Regions from separate parts of the Streptomyces sp. NPDC050546 genome, predicted to be linked through region 2. Evidence: predicted binding sites of a transcription regulator. Region 2 holds the regulator's gene; the other holds the start of a gene.
The links. The regulator HspR, encoded in region 2, represses chaperone genes until heat shock. The targets are predictions, from matches to a motif close to TTGAGNNNNNNNNNCTCAA.

Region 1: a site for HspR is predicted at 3,938-3,956, ahead of lon (endopeptidase La). Genes of this name have one in related genera too.

Annotation. Positions count from the first base shown of each region.
Region 1 covers NZ_JBITGX010000013.1:154,488-164,168, forward strand. Annotated here, with positions in the region: gene ACIBK5_RS29960 (protein phosphatase 2C domain-containing protein) at 23-808, shown strand; gene ACIBK5_RS29965 (MarR family winged helix-turn-helix transcriptional regulator) at 823-1,317, opposite strand; gene lon (endopeptidase La) at 1,492-3,915, opposite strand; gene ACIBK5_RS29975 (GNAT family N-acetyltransferase) at 4,093-4,752, shown strand; gene ACIBK5_RS29980 (rhomboid-like protein) at 4,764-5,546, opposite strand; gene ACIBK5_RS29985 (spermidine synthase) at 5,720-6,397, shown strand; gene ACIBK5_RS29990 (response regulator transcription factor) at 6,533-7,273, shown strand; gene ACIBK5_RS29995 (sensor histidine kinase) at 7,270-8,382, shown strand; gene ACIBK5_RS30000 (multifunctional oxoglutarate decarboxylase/oxoglutarate dehydrogenase thiamine pyrophosphate-binding subunit/dihydrolipoyllysine-residue succinyltransferase subunit) at 8,664-9,681, shown strand, end outside.
Region 2 covers NZ_JBITGX010000023.1:120,091-129,771, reverse strand. Annotated here, with positions in the region: gene clpB (ATP-dependent chaperone ClpB) at 1-457, opposite strand, end outside; gene ACIBK5_RS39230 (pyridoxamine 5'-phosphate oxidase family protein) at 594-1,010, shown strand; gene ACIBK5_RS39225 (hypothetical protein) at 1,189-1,524, opposite strand; gene ACIBK5_RS39220 (helix-turn-helix transcriptional regulator) at 1,829-2,839, shown strand; gene ACIBK5_RS39215 (LuxR C-terminal-related transcriptional regulator) at 2,857-3,846, shown strand; gene ACIBK5_RS39210 (LuxR C-terminal-related transcriptional regulator) at 3,809-4,846, opposite strand; gene ACIBK5_RS39205 (substrate-binding domain-containing protein) at 5,130-6,239, opposite strand; gene ACIBK5_RS39200 (heat shock protein transcriptional repressor HspR) at 6,517-6,966, opposite strand; gene dnaJ (molecular chaperone DnaJ) at 6,972-8,159, opposite strand; gene grpE (nucleotide exchange factor GrpE) at 8,196-8,849, opposite strand; gene dnaK (molecular chaperone DnaK) at 8,846-9,681, opposite strand, start outside.

The sequences.
Region 1 (9,681 bases), on a different contig from region 2:
AGGGCTCGTGCAGACTGGCTGGATGCGCACTGAACTCGCCTCTGAGCCGGGAGACGCCGACCGCCCCAACGAGGACTTCGCCAGTGTCGGACTACCGGCCTCCGGACAGGGCGGTGCGGTCGTCGTCCTGGACGGTGTCACGCCGCCGAGGGGCGGGACGGGGTGTCTGCATTCCGTCCCCTGGTTCACCGCACGCCTCGGCGGAGCTCTGACCGAACTGACCGTTTCACTCCCGGATGCTCCCCTGGTCGACGCCTTGTCCCGCGCCATCGCGCGTACCTCCGAGGCGCATGCCGCAACCTGTGACCTTTCTCACCCCCGGACACCGCAGGCCACGGTGGTCGTGGCCCGCTGGACCCCGGCCACGGTGGAGTACCTGGTGCTCTCGGACTCCGCCCTCCTCCTGGAGTCCCCCGACGGCGTGGTGACACCCGTCCTCGACGACCGGCTCTCCCTCCTCCCCCGCTCGGCCCTGGCCACGGACGCGCTGGTGGACTCGACGGTCCGCAACAAGGAGGGCGGCTTCTGGACGGCGGCCGCGGATCCCTCGGTGGCGGCCCGGGCGGTGACCGGAACCCTGCCCCGCCGGCAGGTCCGGGCGCTGGCGGCCCTGACGGACGGCGCCACGCGCTGGGTGGAGAGGTTCGAGGAGGGTGACTGGACGGACTGTTTCCACCTCGTGCGCAAGGAGGGCCCCCAGGCACTGGTGGACCGTGTCCGGGCACTGGAACGGTCGGAGACCGCCGCGACGTTCCTGGGCAGGAGCAAGCGGCACGACGACGCGACGGCCGTGTACGTGGAGTTCTGAGCGGCTGCCCGGTCCTACCTCTCCATGCCGCGATTGAGCTGGTGCAGCAGCCGGGCCAGTTCCGTGACCTCGTGGGTGTCCCAGTCGGCCAGGCGGCCGGCGTAGCGGGCACGGCGGGCCTCCCGCACCCGGCGGACGCGGTCGTGGCCCTCCTGGGTGAGGGCGACGAGCCAGGCGCGGCCGTCGGCGGGGTCGGGCTCGCGCGCGACCAGCCCGAGTTCCTCCAGGGCGCGCAGCTGGCGGGACATCGTGGCCTTGCCGACGCCGATGTAGGCGGCGAGCTCGGTCGCCCGCTGGCTGCCGCACTCGTCGAGCCGGACGAGCAGCCCGTACGCGGACGACTCCAGGTCGGGGTGGACCTCGCGGGCCATCTCGCCCTGGTTGGCCCGAGCGCGCCGCAGCAGCACGGTCAGCTCACGCTCCAGCGCGAGGAAGGCGGGCTGGTCCACACCGCTCGCGGCCAGGGCGGATTCGCCTCCCGGTCCGTCGCCGTTCCCGTTGTCCTGCACGTCAGCCCCTGCCTCGGTCTCGCCCCGTACTGAGATTTTCCGTCACCTGCCGTCATCACCGCAGTTCGGCAAGTATTCCGCAGGTCACGGCACGCCTGTCCACAGGGCCACCACACGGTGAAGGCCCGGGCCTCCCTCACGAGAACCCGGGCCTTCCCTATCCGGCGACCTCCGTCACGCGGCCACCGGAACCTCGGGCGCCGCCCCGTTCGTCGCGGGCGCGAGCGCCAGCTCCAGGACCTGGCGGACATCGGTCACGGCGTGGACGTCGAGCCTGTCCAGCACCTCGGCCGGGACGTCGTCCAGGTCGGGTTCGTTGCGCTTGGGGATGATCACGGTGGTGACCCCGGCGCGGTGCGCGGCCAGCAGCTTCTGCTTCACACCGCCGATCGGCAGGACCCGCCCGGTCAGCGAGACCTCGCCGGTCATCGCCACGTCGGTGCGGACCAGCCGGCCGGACAGCAGGGACGCGAGGGCCGTGGTCATCGTGATGCCGGCGCTGGGGCCGTCCTTGGGGACCGCGCCCGCGGGGAAGTGGATGTGCACGCCCCGGTCCTTCAGATCACCCACCGGCAGTTCGAGCTCGGCACCGCGGGAACGCAGGAAGCTCAGCGCGATCTGCGCGGACTCCTTCATCACGTCGCCCAACTGGCCGGTCAGGGTCAGCCCGGCCGCGCCGGTCTCCGGGTCGGCCAGCGACGCCTCCACGTACAGCACGTCACCGCCCGCTCCCGTCACCGCGAGCCCGGTCGCCACACCCGGCACGGACGTCCGCCGCTCCGCCGGCTCCTGCGCGGACTCGGGAACGTGATGCGGCCTGCCGATCAGTGCGCGCAGATCCTCGTCCGTGACCGTCCACGGCAGCTCCCGCTCGCCCAGTTCGTGCTGGGCCGCGACCTTGCGCAGCAGCCGCGCGACGGACCGCTCCAGGTTCCGGACGCCCGCCTCGCGGGTGTACTCCCCGGCGAGCTTGCGCAGCGCGCTCTCGTCGACGGTCACCTCGTCCTCGGCGAGCCCGGCCCGCTCCAGCTGGCGCGGCAGCAGGTGATCGCGGGCGATGACGACCTTCTCGTCCTCGGTGTAGCCGTCCAGGCGGACGATCTCCATCCGGTCGGCCAGCGCCTCCGGGATGGCCTCCAGGACGTTGGCGGTGGCCAGGAAGACGACGTCCGACAGGTCCAGCTCGACCTCCAGGTAGTGGTCCCGGAAGGTGTGGTTCTGCGCGGGGTCGAGGACTTCGAGGAGGGCGGCGGCCGGGTCGCCCCGGAAGTCCGAGCCCACCTTGTCGATCTCGTCGAGCAGCACGACCGGGTTCATCGACCCGGCTTCCTTGATGGCGCGCACGACCCGGCCGGGCAGAGCGCCGACGTACGTACGCCGGTGGCCGCGGATCTCGGCCTCGTCGCGCACACCGCCGAGGGCGACGCGCACGAACTTGCGGCCCATCGCGTGGGCGACGGACTCGCCGAGGCTGGTCTTGCCGACGCCGGGCGGACCCACGAGCGCGAGCACGGCACCGCCGCGCCGCCCGCCGACCACGCCGAGGCCCCGGTCGGTACGCCGCTTGCGCACCGCGAGGTACTCGGTGATCCGCTCCTTCACGTCCTCCAGACCGGCGTGCTCGGCGTCGAGGACACCCTGGGCGCCCTGGATGTCGTAGGCGTCCTCGGTGCGCTCGTTCCACGGCATCTCCAGGACCGTGTCGAGCCAGGTGCGGATCCAGGAGCCCTCGGGCGACTGGTCGGAGGACCGCTCCAGCTTGTCGACCTCCTTGAGCGCGGCCTCGCGGACGTTCTCCGGCAGGTCGGCGGCCTCCACGCGGGCGCGGTAGTCGTCGGACTCCTCACCGTCCTGCTCGCCGTTCAGCTCGCGCAGCTCCTTGCGGACGGCTTCCAGCTGACGCCGCAGCAGGAACTCGCGCTGCTGCTTGTCGACGCCCTCCTGGACGTCCTTGGCGATGGACTCGGCCACGTCCTGCTCGGCGAGGTGGTCGCGCAGTTGCTGGGCGGCGAGCTTCAGCCGGGCCACCGGGTCAGTGGTCTCCAGCAGCTCGATCTTCTGGTCGGTGGTCAGGAACGGCGAGTAGCCGGAGTTGTCGGCGAGCGCCGAGACGTCGTCGATGGCCTGCACCCGGTCGACGACCTGCCACGCGCCGCGATTGCGCAGCCATGCGGTGGCGAGTGCCTTGTATTCCTTGACCAGTTCGGCGACCTGGCCGGGCAGCGGATCCGGCACGGACTCGTCGAGGTGAGTGCCCTCGACCCAGAGGGCGGCGCCCGGACCCGTGGTCCCCGCCCCGATACGCACCCGGCCCCGGCCACGGATCAGGGCGCCCGGGTCGCCGTCGGCGAGCCTGCCGACCTGCTCGACGGTGCCGAGGACACCGGTGTTCGCGTAGGTCCCGTCGATCCGTGGCACCAGGAGTACCCGGGGCTTCCCTGGTGTTGACCTGGCAGCGGCCTGAGCGGCCTCCACCGCGGCACGGACCTCGGAGTCGCTCAGATCGAGCGGGACCACCATCCCGGGCAGCACGACCTCGCCGTCGAGCGGCAGCACGGGCAGGGTGAGCGATGTGAACGCCTTGGACTCAGCAGCCATGATCTCCCCTTCGGCAGTCAAGTTGAGCTATGCCGACTCAATGCACGGGGACCGCCGGATGTTCCCCGACGGCCGTTCGCTGTCAGCGATCACCTGCGACACGCGAGGCGGGCGGACGCGTAAGGTCGGCTTCCGTAATAGATAAAGAGTGCGATTGGCTATTACCGAGGGGGCGGCGTGGAAGCGACCGTGCGGGCATGGGTGGACGGATGGGTCGTGTCGCGCGGGGCGGCTCCGCCCGTGACCGAGCCATGGGGCTGCACGATCGACGTGGGGGCGATCGGCCACGTCACACGGCATGTGTTCGGCGCGACGGGCGAGGATCTCGACGAGACGGCCGTCCGCAAGGTGGCCGGCGAGGTGACCGGGGACGCGGTCTGGCTGAAGGCGTTCCGGGATCCCTCGGTGATCGCCGGCTGGCTGGACGACCACTGGTGGATCGACCCCGAGCCCGGCTATTTGATGACGGTCCCCCTGACAGCGGACGACGTTCCTGACGTTCCCGGCGGCTACCGGCTGCGCACCTGGTCACGCGGCGGGGTGACGCGCGTGCTGGTCGCCGCGCCCGACGGCTCCCTCGCGGCCCGCGGCCAGATCGCCCCGACCGGCGCGACCGCCGTCGCCGACCAGATCGAGACGGCCCCCGAGCACCGCCGCAGAGGGCTCGGCAGCCTCGTCATGCGGACGCTTCAGAACGCCGCCGTCGAGCAGGGAGCACGCACCGGCGTCCTGTCCGGGACACCCGCGGGGCGAGGGCTCTACGAGGCACTGGGCTGGGAGGTGGTGGCCCTGCTGACCAGCGCCAGGCACTGCCCGCCTACCGCCCCGCCGGCCTGACGGGCTCGCCCTCAGCCCCCGACGGCCCGCTTCGCGCCCCACCGCCGCAGCACCGGCCAGGTCGTGATGCCGATGGCCAGGGCGATGAGGTGGCCCCAGTTCGTCATCGGGTCGGTGAAGGCGAGGAGGTCCTGGAGCAGCATGCCGCCGAAGACGGCCAGCAGCGGCACGCGCAGCCAGGGGGAGAGCAGGCCGGCCAGGGCGCCGGTGCCGGCCGCGACGCCGAAGCTGACGCCGTAGTCGAGGCGGTGCAGCGAACTGTCGGGGAGGTGCCCGGCCAGCACCGCGAGCCCCACCGGGACCTCGGTCGCCAGGGTGGCCAGGACGTGCCCGAGCAGGAAGACACCGGCCGTGCGCAGGCCCCCGATCCGCCGTTCCAGCGCGGTCAGCACCAGCACGAACCCGATCGTGAACGGCGAGGCCACCCCGCCCGCGACCCACAGCGCGCTACCGACCAGCACCAGCCCCGGCGTCCGCACCAGATGTGCCACATCGGTGCTGGAACCCTGGAGCAGGGCGTGGACCAGCGCGGGGTCCGCGTAGGCGGAGATCAGCGAGGTGACGCAGAGCACGACCACGTACCCGAAGGTGAACGGCGTGCCCGTCGGCGTGGGCAGGAGCAGCCAGGGTCTCGGCAACCGGCGCCGGGGCTCCCGCACCGGGACGGACTCTCTTACGCCCTCTCGCGGACCCCGCTGTCTCGGAACCCCGTCCAGGAGCCCCGGCACATCGGACACGGGCGCGCCCGTCCGCGTCGTCACGGCCGTCTCGTCGGGCGGCGCGGTGCGTTCCACAGCGGGCGCTCCTTCCGTCACGTCCCAGCCTTCGCGTACCTCTGCCCCACTGTCTGTGACCGGCGCCACGCGAGAGCCGATTCACAGCAACCCGAAAGCCGCGCAGCGCGTCCGCCGCGGGCCGCTCCGTTAATTCTTGGCGCCGTGCACCCCGCACCTGCCAGGATGCTCCGATGCCCACCTCGAACGACACGCCCGATGTACTGGACCGTCGCGAGGGCCCGCACGGCGAGGTCGTGCTGCGGCGGCACGGGGACCGGCTGGAGATCATCGCGAACGGCTGCTTCCTGATGGACACCTCCGACGGCCGCTCGGAGCGGCGGCTGGTCGACGCGGCCCTGGACGCCCTGCCCGGCCGGGACCGCCCGGACGTCCTGATCGGCGGACTCGGCGTCGGTTTCTCCCTGGCCCACGCGTCGGCGGACCCCCGCTGGGGAGGGATCGCGGTCGTGGAACGCGAGCACGCGATTGTCGAATGGCACCTCGGCGGCCCGCTCTCCGCGTTCTCCGCCGAGGCCCTGGCCGACCCCCGCGCGAAAATCGTCGAAGCCGATCTCGTGACCTACGTCAATGAGACATCCGACACGTTCGACGCCCTGTGTCTCGACATCGACAACGGCCCCGGCTGGACCGTCACGGAGGGCAACGGAAATCTCTACTCGGAGGCCGGACTGGCAAGCTGCGCACGGGTGTTGAGACCCGGCGGGGTACTCGCCGTCTGGTCCGCCCAGCCCTCTCCGGAATTCGAAGAAACCTTGCGGAATGCCGGGTTCCAACGGGTGCGTACCGAAGAGATCCCGGTTGCCCGGGGCGTTCCCGACGTCGTACACCTCGGCATCCGCCCTGGATAGCAAAGGTGTCCTGACTCCCCGTACGCTGCTCCTCTGACGCCGATCATTCAAGCGTCAATCGCAACCATGCGCAGGCATAGCCAGTCATGAGGAATCACCCCACTGATTCCGGAAAGCACACCCCAGGGGCGGGCGATGGAGCAGACACAGACCTCCCACAACGGTTCGGCGACGGCTACCCCGGGCGCGCAGCGCCGGGTTCTCGTCGTCGAGGACGACGCCACGATCGTGGACGCCATCGCGACCCGCCTGCGAGCCGAGGGATTCCTCGTGCAAACGGCGGGCGACGGTCCGGCGGCGGTCGACACGGCCGAGGCCTGGCAGCCCGACCTGCTGATCCTCGACATCATGCTGCCCGGCTTCGACGGTCTGGAGGTCTGCCGTCGTGTGCAGGCCGCCCGGCCGGTGCCGGTGATGATGCTCACCGCGCGCGACGACGAGACCGACATGCTGGTCGGGCTGGGCGTCGGCGCCGACGACTACATGACGAAGCCGTTCTCGATGCGGGAGCTGGCGGCGCGTGTGCACGTGCTGCTGCGCCGTGTGGAGCGGGCCGCACTGGCCGCCGCGACGCCGCGCAGCGGCATCCTGCGCCTCGGCGAGCTGGAGATCGACCACGCGCAGCGACGCGTGCGGGTGCGGAGTGAGGATGTTCACCTCACGCCGACCGAGTTCGATCTGCTGGTCTGTCTGGCGAACACCCCGCGCGCGGTGCTCTCGCGCGAGCAGCTGCTCGCCGAGGTCTGGGACTGGGCGGACGCCTCCGGCACCCGGACCGTCGACAGCCACATCAAGGCGCTGCGCCGGAAGATCGGCGCCGAGCGGATCCGTACGGTGCACGGCGTGGGTTACGCCCTGGAGACCCCGACGCCATGAGCGGCGGGCCGGCCGCACGGAGAAACCCCGGGGAGCCGGAACCCTGGGGCGGGGTGAGCCCGTTCTCGATCAAGACCAAGCTGGGCGCGCTGGTCGTCATCTCGGTGCTGATCACCACAGGCCTGTCGGTGATCGCGGTGCACACGAAGACGGAGCTGCGCTTCATCACGGTCTTCTCGATGATCGCCACGCTCCTCATTACGCAGTTCGTGGCCCATTCGCTCACCGCGCCGCTGGACGAGATGACCGCCGTGGCCCGCTCCATCTCGCAGGGCGACTACACCCGCCGGGTGCGGGACAACCGCCGTGACGAGCTGGGCGACCTGGCGGTGACGATCAACGCCATGGCCGACGAGCTGGAGGCCCAGGACCGCCAGCGCAAGGAGCTGGTGGCGAACGTCTCGCACGAGCTGCGCACACCCATCGCGGGGCTGCGCGCGGTGCTGGAGAACATCGTCGACGGCGTCACCCAGGCCGACCCCGAGACGATGCGCACGGCCCTGAAGCAGACCGAGCGGCTCGGCCGGCTGGTGGAGACGCTGCTGGACCTGTCCCGCCTGGACAACGGCGTCGTACCGCTCAAGCAGCGGCGTTTCGAGGTGTGGCCGTATCTGTCGGGCGTGCTGAAGGAGGCCAACATGGTCGCCTCCGTGCGCGCGGGCATCGCCACCGGCTCGGGCAGTCACACCCGTACGGACGTCCATCTGCACCTCGACGTCTCGCCTCCGGAGCTGACCGCGCACGCCGACCCGGAGCGCATCCACCAGGTCGTGGCCAACCTCATCGACAACGCGGTCAAGCACAGCCCGCCGCACGGCCGGGTGACGGTCAAGGCGCGGCGCGGCGCACTGCCGGAGTCGCTGGAGCTGGAGGTCCTGGACGAGGGCCCCGGCATTCCGAAGTCCGAGTGGCACCGTGTGTTCGAGCGGTTCAACCGCGGCAGCGCCAAACGGCCGCCGGGATCGGGCAGCGACGGCGGCACGGGCCTCGGCCTCGCCATCGCACGCTGGGCGGTGGATCTGCACGGCGGGCGGATCGGAGTGGCCGAATCCGAGCGAGGTTGCCGGATTCTTGTCACTCTTCCGGGACTTCCATCTCTGCCAAGTTGACGTAAAGTTCGAAGCGGAGCCTCAAGATCCACGGGCGTCCGCGCTGACGGACACGTGTGATCAGGCACAGACCCGCGCCGTCGGCGCCCCGGGTGCCGCTCCCCCCTTCCCTCCTTAAGCGGAACCACGCTTGTTTCCCGCCATTTCAAGCCCCGAAACACTCTTTGAAGTGTGACTTGCGTGACGTTGAACGGGCCCGGCCTGACCTTCACGGTCCGGGAGGCGTAGCCTTGATTCCCGCTGTCCATCATCTTGTGAAGCGGAAGAGGGCGGTTACCGCCGTGTCGCCACAGTCCCCCAGTAACTCGAGCATCTCTACCGACACCGACCAAGCGGGGAAGAACCCCGCCGCGTCGTTCGGTGCCAACGAGTGGCTCGTCGACGAGATCTATCAGCAGTACCTCCAGGACCCGAATTCGGTAGACCGAGCCTGGTGGGACTTCTTCGCCGACTACAAGCCAGGGGCGGCCGCCGCCTCGGCTCCGGCGGGTACCGCGGCCGCGGGGGCCGCGGGGACCACCACGACTCAGCCGGCGGCCCAGGCCGCCCCCGCCCAGGCCGCGGCCCCCGCCCCGGCGGCCGAGAAGCCCGCCGCCGCGCCGGCTCCCGCCTCGGCTCCGGCCCAGGCGAAGCCCGCCGCGCAGGCCCCGGCCCAGGCCGCCGCCCCGGCGAAGGCCGCTCCGGCCCCCGCCAAGCCGGCCGCCGCCGCGAAGCCGAAGGCCGAGCCCGCCGCCGAGGCCCCCTCGGGCCCCGAGCAGGTCGTGCTGCGCGGCCCCGCCGCCGCGGTCGCGAAGAACATGAACGCCTCCCTGGAGGTGCCCACGGCCACGTCCGTGCGCGCCGTCCCGGTGAAGCTGCTCTTCGACAACCGCATCGTCATCAACAACCACCTGAAGCGCGCCCGGGGCGGGAAGATCTCCTTCACGCACCTGATCGGCTACGCGATGGTGCAGGCCATCAAGGCCATGCCGTCGATGAACTACTCCTTCGTGGAGAAGGACGGCAAGCCGACCCTGGTCAAGCCGGAGCACGTCAACTTCGGCCTCGCCATCGACCTGGTCAAGCCCAACGGCGACCGCCAGCTCGTGGTCGCGGGCATCAAGAAGGCCGAGACCCTGAACTTCTTCGAGTTCTGGCAGGCCTACGAGGACATCGTCCGCCGCGCCCGCGACGGCAAGCTGGGCATGGACGACTTCACCGGTGTGACGGTCTCCCTGACCAACCCCGGCGGCCTGGGCACCGTGCACTCCGTGCCGCGTCTGATGCCCGGCCAGTCGGTGATCATGGGCGTCGGCTCCA
Region 2 (9,681 bases):
CCGTGGTCACGCGTCGCTGTCCCCGCGTCTTCTGGAAGGCGGCCTGGAGCTTCTTGGCGTCGGCGCCCTGCTGGGCCAGCACCTCGCCGGCCGCGCCGCCCTTCGCGGCGATGCCGATGAGCAGGTGCTCGGTCGACAGGTACTCGTCGCCGAGCTCCTTGGCGCGGGCCTGCGCGTCGGCGACGACGGCGAGCATCTCGCGGTTGGGCTGGGGAGGCGCCACGGTGGAGCCGGTCACGCTGGGCAGCCCGGCGAGCACGCGCTCGGCCCCGGCGCGGACGGCCGCCTGGTCGGTGTCGACCGCGGCGAGCAGATCGGTGATGTTCTCGTTGTCCTGCCCCTGGAGCAGCGAAAGCAGCAGATGGGCGGGGGTGAGGTCGGGGTGCCCCTCGGTCACGGCCCGGTTGCTGGCCGCGTTGATCGCGTCCCGGCTCCTGTTGGTCAGCTCGGCGTCCACGTTCGCGTTCTCCTCCTCCTTGCACTGACCCGATCAGCGCACCGACTCACTGCGCTGACTCCATCAGCGTACATAAAGTTGAGTCTATTCCACTCAAGGCCGGATCCGGGAGTACGCAAGGGTTAAGTTCCGGGTCATGGCCACCAAGTACTCCGTCGATCCGGGTGCCCCCGACCAGCCGTATCTCGCCTTCTGGCGGGAACGGCACGTCTGCACCCTGACAACCCCCCGCCCGGACGGCACTCCGCACGTCGTACCCGTCGGAGTCACATACGATCCCGAGGCCCGTCTGGCTCGGGTGATCGCGAACAAGGCGAGCGCCAAGGTGCGCCACGTACTGGCCGCCGGGGAGCGGGGGGCGGCCGTCGCCGTCTGCCAGCTGGAGGGCAAGCGGTGGGCGACGCTGGAGGGCCGGGCCTTCGTCCACGGCGAGCCCGACCGGGTCGCGGAGGCGGAACGCCGCTACGCGGAGCGCTACGGCCGTACCCCGTCACCCAACCCGGCGCGTGTGGTCATCGAGATCGAGCTGACGCGAGCGATGGGGCGCGGGTGAGCGAGGTTGAGCGGAGTGAAAATCCACACCGGTGATCGACTGCTTCCGGCCACCGCGTGATCAGGCCGATTCCAGGAAATGTCCCCCAAAAACTGCAGCGGCGTCACCGTGTTCAGGTCACGGTGACGCCGCTGCGGGGGGAAGCACCTGAGCGATCTGTTACGACGGGGGAATCGCGTCAGGCACTGCGGGGGGTGGCAGAGATGGTCCTCGGGGCAGGGGATTCGGCGTCCACCTGCTCGTGGTCCCTTTGGTCCAGGTTCACAAAGATCATTCCGTACCGTACGGCACATCGCACGGGCTGTGGCGCCCCCCGAGGCCGCCGCAGACACCGGTAGGCCCGCACGTCCTCGTCCTCGTCCCGCGTGACGACCACCGGCTCGCCGAAAACGGTCACCATCAACGAGTCACCACTGTGGGGGATGGCGGTGACCAGGTCGATGAAGTGCCAGCCGGAGCGGTAGGCGGTGGCCATTTCACGACGGAAGGAGCGGTCGTCGGGTGGAGTGGTCACGGTCAGCTCCCGGCTCCATCGGCCCCAGGGCTCGGCCACTGGGTGTTGTCAGCGGCTGCAGCATTGTTCACGCCCACCGCCGGCCACTGCGTGTTCGCCCGAATCCCGTCCTTCGCATCGGAGAAGCCGCTCAGCGCACCGAGGGCCACAACGGCGGAGAAGGTGGCGACAAGCACCGAGCGAAGCATTTTGTTACGCATAGTCGGCTTCGTCCTCACTTGAAGGTCCCCTTTTCCCCCGTCGAGTACGACGATGGCTCATTCAGGCACGTCATGGCCACACAATCAGTGCATCATGTTCCTGCATGTTCAGGACCCTGGGGGGTGGAGATTTGAGCACTAATCGGACTAAGGGTGCACATCCCCACCCAATTACCGAGCTCTGCGAAGAGGGAAGCCGTCTCTATACCACAGCTCTGCGCGCCGGTCGGGTCGCGCGGGCTGACACGGAGTCCGCTCCCTGCCTGGTCGAACTCGCCCTGCTGCACCCCGATCCCGACGATCCGACCTGGCTGCGCCCGGTGCCGCCGACGGTCGCGCTGGCACAGCGTCTGCACCCCCTCGAGCGGGAGATCACCGAGCGCCGGCGTCTCTCCGTGGAACTAGCGGACACCTTCGAGCCGTTCATGGCGCTGGGCACGCAGGCGACGACGACCAGCGACTCCATCACGGTATTGGAGGGCGGTGAGCGCATCAACGCGGCGCTCAACCTGGCGACCTCCCAGTGCCAGACGGAACTGCTGACGGTGCAGCCCAGTGACCGGGTCTCCGAACGGAGCCTGCTGCGCAGCCTCGAGCGCGACAGGCCCCTGATCGAACGCGGCGTCAAAGTCCGGAGCCTCTACCAGCACACCGCCAGGTACAACCCGGAGAAGCTGTCCTACGTCGCCCAGCTCTCCGAGGGAAAGGTGGAGTACCGCACCATCGACGAGCTGGTCGAGCGGCTGATCATCTGCGACGGGACGGTCGCCTTCATCCCCGCGCGCGACGACCAGCAAGTGGCCCTGGAACTGCGCCATCCCGGACTGGTCCGCTACCTGATCAAGGTGTTCGAGTACCTGTGGGACCGCGCGGTCCCGATGAGCACCGGCACCCCCTACGAAGCGGCCGGCGGCGGCATCACGGACATCCAGTACTCCATAGCCAAGCTGCTGGTCGAGGGCCACGTCGACGAGGCCATCGCCCGCCGCCTGGGCATGAACGTACGCACCTGCCGCGCTCACATAGCCAAGCTGGCCTCGGCCCTGGGCAGCGGCAGCCGGGCCCAACTCGGGTACCTCATCGCGCAGTCGGGGATCCTGCAGCAGGATCACTGAGAAGGAGGAAGCCCCGAGTGACCTCGGCGCCGCACCCCACGCACGACGCCGCAGAACTGTGCCCCGCCGGAAGGGCGCTGTACGAACGGGCCCTGCACGAGGGGCACGTCCCCGCCGAAACGGCCCGCGCCGCGCCCTGCCTGCTGGACTTCGGCCTGCTGCACCCCGCCGTCGACGACCTCCGCCGGCTGGAGCCCGTGGTGCCGGCCGTCGCCCTGCGGCGTCTGCTGCGGATCTCCGGGGACCGCATCGCGAGCGAACGGCGACGCGAGGAACGGCTGGCCGAGACCTTCGGGCCGCTCATGGCCGCCCAAGGGCACGACCCGGTCTCGGGCGGCACCCCGACGCTGACGCTCCTCAGCGGAAAGGAGCGGATCAACAAGGCCATCACCGAGGCCATGGCGGACGCGTCCCGGGAACTGCTCACCGTCCAGCCCCGCGCCCGGTTCACCAGGGAACGGGTCGAGGCGGCCTATGCCGTCGCCACCCGCCGCGACCAGGCGCTGCTGGACCGCGGCGGCCGCATCCGCACCCTGTACCAGCAGACCCTCCGCCACTCCCCCGTCACCGTCGCGCACCACGAACGGCTGAGGGGCGACATCGAGGCGCGGGCGCTGGACGAGGTCACCGACCGGCTCATCGTCGTCGACCGGGCGGTCGCCTTCCTCCCCGCCGACGGCGACGGCGGCCTGGCGCTGGAGATCCGCCACCCGGCCATCGTCGGCTATCTGGCCACCGCCTTCGACCGCCTCTGGCGCCTCGCCACCCCGGTGTTCCCGGACGCCGCCCCCCAGCCCTCACTCGACGGCGTCACCGCCCGCCAGCGCGCCATCGCCGCCCTCCTCGTCGAGGGCCACACCGACGCCGTCATAGCCGACCGGCTGGGCATGAACGTCCGTACCGCCCGTGTCCACATCGCCAAGCTCGCGGCGACGCTGGGCAGTCAGAGCCGGGCGCAGCTCGGGTTTCTCATCGGGCGCTCGGGGATTCTTGACCGGGAACCCTGAGGGACGCGGCGGAGCGGGGTGGGCCGTCCAGGCCCGCCTGGGCGATGCGCACCCCGAGCTGGGTACGGCTCGCCGCCCCCAGCGTCTCCGAGAGCCGCGCGATATGGGCCCGGCACGTCCGGACGCTTATCCCCAGGCGTTCCGCGATCACCGCGTCCTGGTGGCCCTCCGCCAGCAGGGCCGCGATGGACTGCTCCCGGTGGGAGATGCCCTCGATGCCGGTCTCGGGGAGCGGGGCGGTCAGCGGGGTGGCCAGGCGCCACAGCCGCTCGAACACCGTGACCAGGTACTCGATGAGCGCCGGGTGCCGTAGCTCCAGGGCCATCGTGCGGTCGGTGTTGGCGGGGACGAAGGCCACCGTCCGGTCGAAGAGGATCAGCCGGTCGATCACCTCGTCCAGCGTGCGGGCCTCCACCGCGTCACCCATCAGCTCCAGATACGTGAGCAGCCCCTGCCCGTGCCGGGCGACGTGCGTGTACAGGTCGCGCATCCGCACCCCGCGGCCGCGCAGCGCCATCGCCCGGTGCAGGCCCTCGGAGAGTTCCGCCTCGCGCCGGATGCCACCGGGCTGGACCGTGAGCACCTCGGTCGTGCAGGCCTGGGTCGCCTCGTCCATCGCGGCCTGGATCCGGGCGAGCCCGTCCAGCACCCGGATCGCCGAGCCCTCGCCCGCCGGCGGGGCGGGCCGTACCCGGCGGCCCAGCCCGGCGTACCACTCGACGGCGTCCACGGCCGAACCCACCCGCCGCTGACTGGCGCTCACCTCGTCGTACATCCCGCGCAGCAGCCGGGTCATGACCTCCTGCGGGGAGGTCGGCACCAGCCAGTCCATGTCGTCGGGGTCCGGGTGCAGCAGGGCGAGTTCCAGGAGACAGGGCACCGGTTCGGCATCCCCGCGCGGCACGCGGCCCCGCCGTACGGCCCGGGAATACACGCGATCCCCGGCCTCGCACAGTCGGTCGGCACCGTGTGGATGCTCCTCCGCGCCGTGCCTGGCCATCGCCCATCCCACCCCCGGTTCGCCGACTACCGCAGCGCAACTATGCGCGGACCGGACCTGCTCCGCAACACGGCTTCCCGCGCCGCGACCACCGGAAAGCACCGCTACGCACCGGTTTCGCCGAGCCTCAGCTCGTCACGTTGCAGCAAATGGCCAGGGGGTGACCGAAACCCGCCGGGGGGTGGCCGGACGGGACGGAATGAAGGCGGGACGGAATCCGGACGGGGGGAACCAAGGCGGGACGGAATGAGACGGGCCGCACCGGAGGCGGCCCGTCACATGGTCACTTCAGGCCGATCGCCCGGCAGGCCGCCTCGTACTTGCTCGTGCAGATGTCCGACAGCTTGTAGATGTCGTCCGCGACCACCGTGTCCTTGATGTTGCCCTTCGTCAGCGCGACCACCGGCACCAGCTGGGCCGGGATGCCCTTGTGGGTGGGGCTGTCGACCTTGTCGCGGGTGAGGGCGGCGAACTGGATGTCCCGGCCCTGGACCTTGGCCACGGCCATCTCCGCGGCGTTCTCGGCCTCCTGCGGGTACGACTTGTACACGCTCATGTACTGCTCGCCCGCGATGATCCGCTGCACCGCCTGGAGCTCCGCGTCCTGCCCGGTGATCGGCGGCAGGTCACTCACGCCCGCGGCCTCCAGCGCCTTGACGATGCCGCCGGCCATGCCGTCGTTGGCGGAGTAGACGGCGGCGATGTCGTCCTTGCCGATCGCCCGGATCGCCTCGGCCATGTTGGCCTCGGCGTTCTCCGGCTTCCAGTCCTTGGTGTCGAAGGACTGCGCGATCGTCACCTTGCCGTTCAGCTCGGACATCGCACCCGCCTTGAACTGCTTGGCGTTCGGGTCGGTCGACGAGCCGTTCATCATGACGATCTTGTCGGAGAGGCTCGCGTCCTCGCCGATGGCCTCCAGCAGGGTCCGCCCCTGGACCTCGCCGACCAGCTCGTTGTCGAAGGAGATGTACGCCTCGATCGGGCCCTCGGCCAGCCGGTCGTAGGCTATGACGGGGATGCCCGCCTCCTTGGCCTTCTTGACGCCGCTCGCGATGGCCTGCGAGTCGACCGCGTCCAGCAGGATCACGTCGACCCGGTCGTCGATCATCTTCTGCATCTGGCCCGCCTGCGTGTCGGCGTCCGCCTCGGCGTTGGCGTACTCGACGCGGCCCTTGTTGTTGGTGAGGGACTCGACCTTCGTCTTGATGATCGGGTAGTCGAAGTTCTCGTACCGGGTGTTCGCCTTCTCCGGGAGCAGCAGGCCCACGGTGATGTCGTTGCCCTTGGCCGGGCTCGCGTCGTCACTGCTCCCCGTCGCGTTGAGCCCGCCGCAGCCGGCGAGCGTGACGGACATCGCGGCCGCGGCCACGGATATGGAGATACGACGACGCATGTCGGGAGCTCACTTCACGTGTGATTCGGACGTGGGCACAGCTTTGTGGCCCATGTGACTGAAAAGCCAACGCGGACGCGGCCCCCAGCGTCAAGCGGAACCACTTAACGAGATGACAACACCACGCTCCGCAAGCGTTGTGAAGACTCTGCGGAATCATCTCCAGGTTCCCTGCACGGGCCACCCATCGACGGGAGACCCAGCGAAACCGGCCCAAGGCACGCGAAAGGGGCCGGGAGTCGCCTCCCGGCCCCTTCCACAGACTGTGGACAGACAGTCAGTCCGACTGCTGCCGCTTCGGCCGCCACACCACCAGCGCGCTGCTCTGCTGGACCTCCTGGTACGGCACCAGGTCGCGGCGGTACGACGCGTGCACCGCCGCCTCGCGCTGGCGCATCGCCGCCGCCGCGCCGTCGAGCGCGTTCTGCAGCTCGGCCGCCCGGGCCTGGAGCGCTGCGACCTGGTTCTCCAGTTCGATGATGCGCTTGATGCCGGCGAGGTTGATGCCCTCGTCCTGCGACAACTGCTGGACGGTGCGCAGCAGTTGGATGTCACGGGCCGAGTAGCGCCGGCCCCGGCCCGCGGTGCGGTCCGGAGACACCAGACCCAGGCGGTCGTACTGGCGCAGGGTCTGCGGGTGCAGGCCGGACAGCTGGGCCGCCACCGAGATGACGTAGACCGGGGTTTCCTCGGTCAGTTCATACGGATTGCGCCGACGACCGTCCATCTGACTCATGCTCCCTTCGCGGCCTGGAACAGATCCGCCCGCGGATCCTCACCCGTGGTCGCCTCGCGATACGCCTCGAGTGCGTCACGAGCCTTCCCCGTCAGGTCCGTCGGAACACTCACTTCGACAGTGACCAGAAGGTCCCCGCGGGTGCCGTCCTTGCGGACCGCGCCCTTGCCCCGGGCGCGCATGGTGCGGCCGTTGGGTGTGCCCGGCGGCAGCTTCAGCGTGACGGGCGGGCCGCCCAGCGTCGGCACCCGGACCTCACCGCCGAGGGCCGCCTCGGCGAAGGTCACCGGGACGGTGACGGTGAGGTTGTCGTCCTTGCGGCCGAACACCGGGTGGGAGTCGACGTGCACGACCACGTACAGGTCGCCCGCCGGGCCGCCCCGCTCGCCGGGCGCGCCCTTGCCGCGCAGCCGGATCCGCTGGCCGTCGCTGACGCCGGCGGGGATGCGCACCTGCATGGTCCGCGAGGACTTGGCCCGGCCGCTGCCCTTGCAGACCTCGCAGGCGTGCTCCGCGATCAGACCGCGGCCCTTGCAGTCCGGGCAGGGGTCGGTGAGGGAGAACCCACCGCCGCTGCCCCGGGCGACCTGCCCGGTGCCGACGCAGGTCGGGCACACGCGCGGTGTGCCGTTCTTGTCGCCGGTGCCCGAACAGGCCTTGCAGGGTGACTGCGAGGACATGCGCAGCGGGACCGTCGCGCCCTCGATCGCCTCGGTGAAGCTGAGCGTGACCTCGGACTCGATGTCCTGGCCGCGCCGGGGGTGCGTACGCGTCCCCGGACCGCCCGCTCCGCCGCGGTTGAACAGGCCCCCGAAGACGTCACCGATCCCGCCGCCGAAGCCGCCGGCTCCCTGCCCTTGGCCCTGGGCGCCGCCTCCGAAGAGGTCGCCCAGGTCGAAGTTGAAGGACCCGCCGCTCCCGCCGGGCCCCGGCCGGAAGCCGCCGTTGCCGAAGAGGGCGCGTGCCTCGTCGTACTCCTTGCGCTTCTTGGGGTCGCCGAGAATGTCGTTGGCCTCGGAGATCTCCTTGAAGCGCTCCTCAGCTTTGACGTTTCCCTTGTTGGCGTCCGGGTGGTTCTCGCGGGCGAGCTTCCGGTACGCCTTCTTGATCTCGGCCTCGGTGGCGTCCTTGGGGACGCCGAGGACCTTGTAGTAGTCCTTCTCGATGAAGTCCTTGGTGCTCATCCTCGACGCCCCTCCTTCCTGTCGTCCGTTATGACGTCAGCCCTCGTCCGGGCCACCGCTCTCCTTGTCGTCGGCGTCGGCGGACTCGTCCGCCTTGACCGTCTGTGCCCCCGGCTGGGGTTCGGCCACCGCCACCCGCGCGGGGCGGATGGTGCGCTCGCCGATCCGGTACCCGGGCTGCAGAATCGCCACGCACGTCGTCTCGGTGACGTCCGGTGCGTAGCTGTGCATCAGGGCTTCGTGGATCGTCGGGTCGAAGGGCTCGCCCTCCTTGCCGAACTGCTGCAGGCCCATCTTGGCCGCGGTGCTCTCCAGCGACTCGGCGACGGACTTGAAGCCGCCGACCAGTTCGCCGTGTTCGCGGGCGCGGCCGATGTCGTCGAGCACGGGCAGGAGCTCGGTCAGGAGGTTCGCGATGGCGATCTCCTTGACCGCGATCCGGTCGCGCTCGACCCGGCGGCGGTAGTTCTGGAACTCGGCCTGGAGGCGCTGGAGGTCGCCCGTGCGCTCGTTGAGCGCCGTGCGGGCCTGGTCCAGCTGGGCCACCAGGGCCACGTCCTGTCCCGTGTCCCCGGCCGGGGCCGCCCCCTCCTCGGAGGAGGAGGCGGCCTTCGGCTCGGCGTCATCGGAGGTGGCGCCGGAAGGGACGTCGGGCTGCTGCTCGTCGAAGCCCGGGGTCTCCTCCGTCACGCGGCACCGTCCTTCCGGTCCTCGTCGACGATCTCGGCGTCGACGACGTCGTCGTCTGCCTTGGCGTCACCGGCACCGGCCGCGCCGGCTCCGGCGGAGGCGCCGTCGGCCTGCGCGGCGTTCGCGTCGGCGTACATGGCCGAGCCGAGCTTCTGCGAGACGGCCGCGACCTTCTCGGTGGCGGTGCGGATCTCGGCCGAGTCCTCGCCCTTGAGCTTCTCCTTCAGCTCGGTGACGGCTTCCTCGACCTCGGTCTTGATCTCGCCCGGGACCTTGTCCTCGTTGTCCTTGAGGAACTTCTCGGTCTGGTAGACGAGCTGCTCGCCCTGGTTGCGGGACTCGGCGGCCTCGCGGCGCTTGTGGTCCTCCTCCGCGTACTGCTCGGCCTCCTGGCGCATGCGGTCGACCTCGTCCTTCGGCAGCGAGGAGCCGCCGGTGACGGTCATCTTCTGCTCCTTGCCGGTGCCGAGGTCCTTCGCCGTGACGTGCATGATGCCGTTGGCGTCGATGTCGAAGGACACCTCGATCTGCGGGACACCGCGGGGCGCCGGGGGCAGACCGGTCAGCTCGAACATCCCGAGCTTCTTGTTGTACGCCGCGATCTCGCGCTCGCCCTGGTAGACCTGGATCTGCACGGAGGGCTGGTTGTCCTCGGCGGTGGTGAAGATCTCGGACCGCTTGGTCGGGATCGTCGTGTTCCGCTCGATGAGCTTGGTCATGATGCCGCCCTTGGTCTCGATACCGAGGGACAGCGGGGTGACGTCGAGGAGCAGGACGTCCTTGACCTCGCCCTTGAGGACACCGGCCTGCAGGGCGGCGCCGATGGCGACGA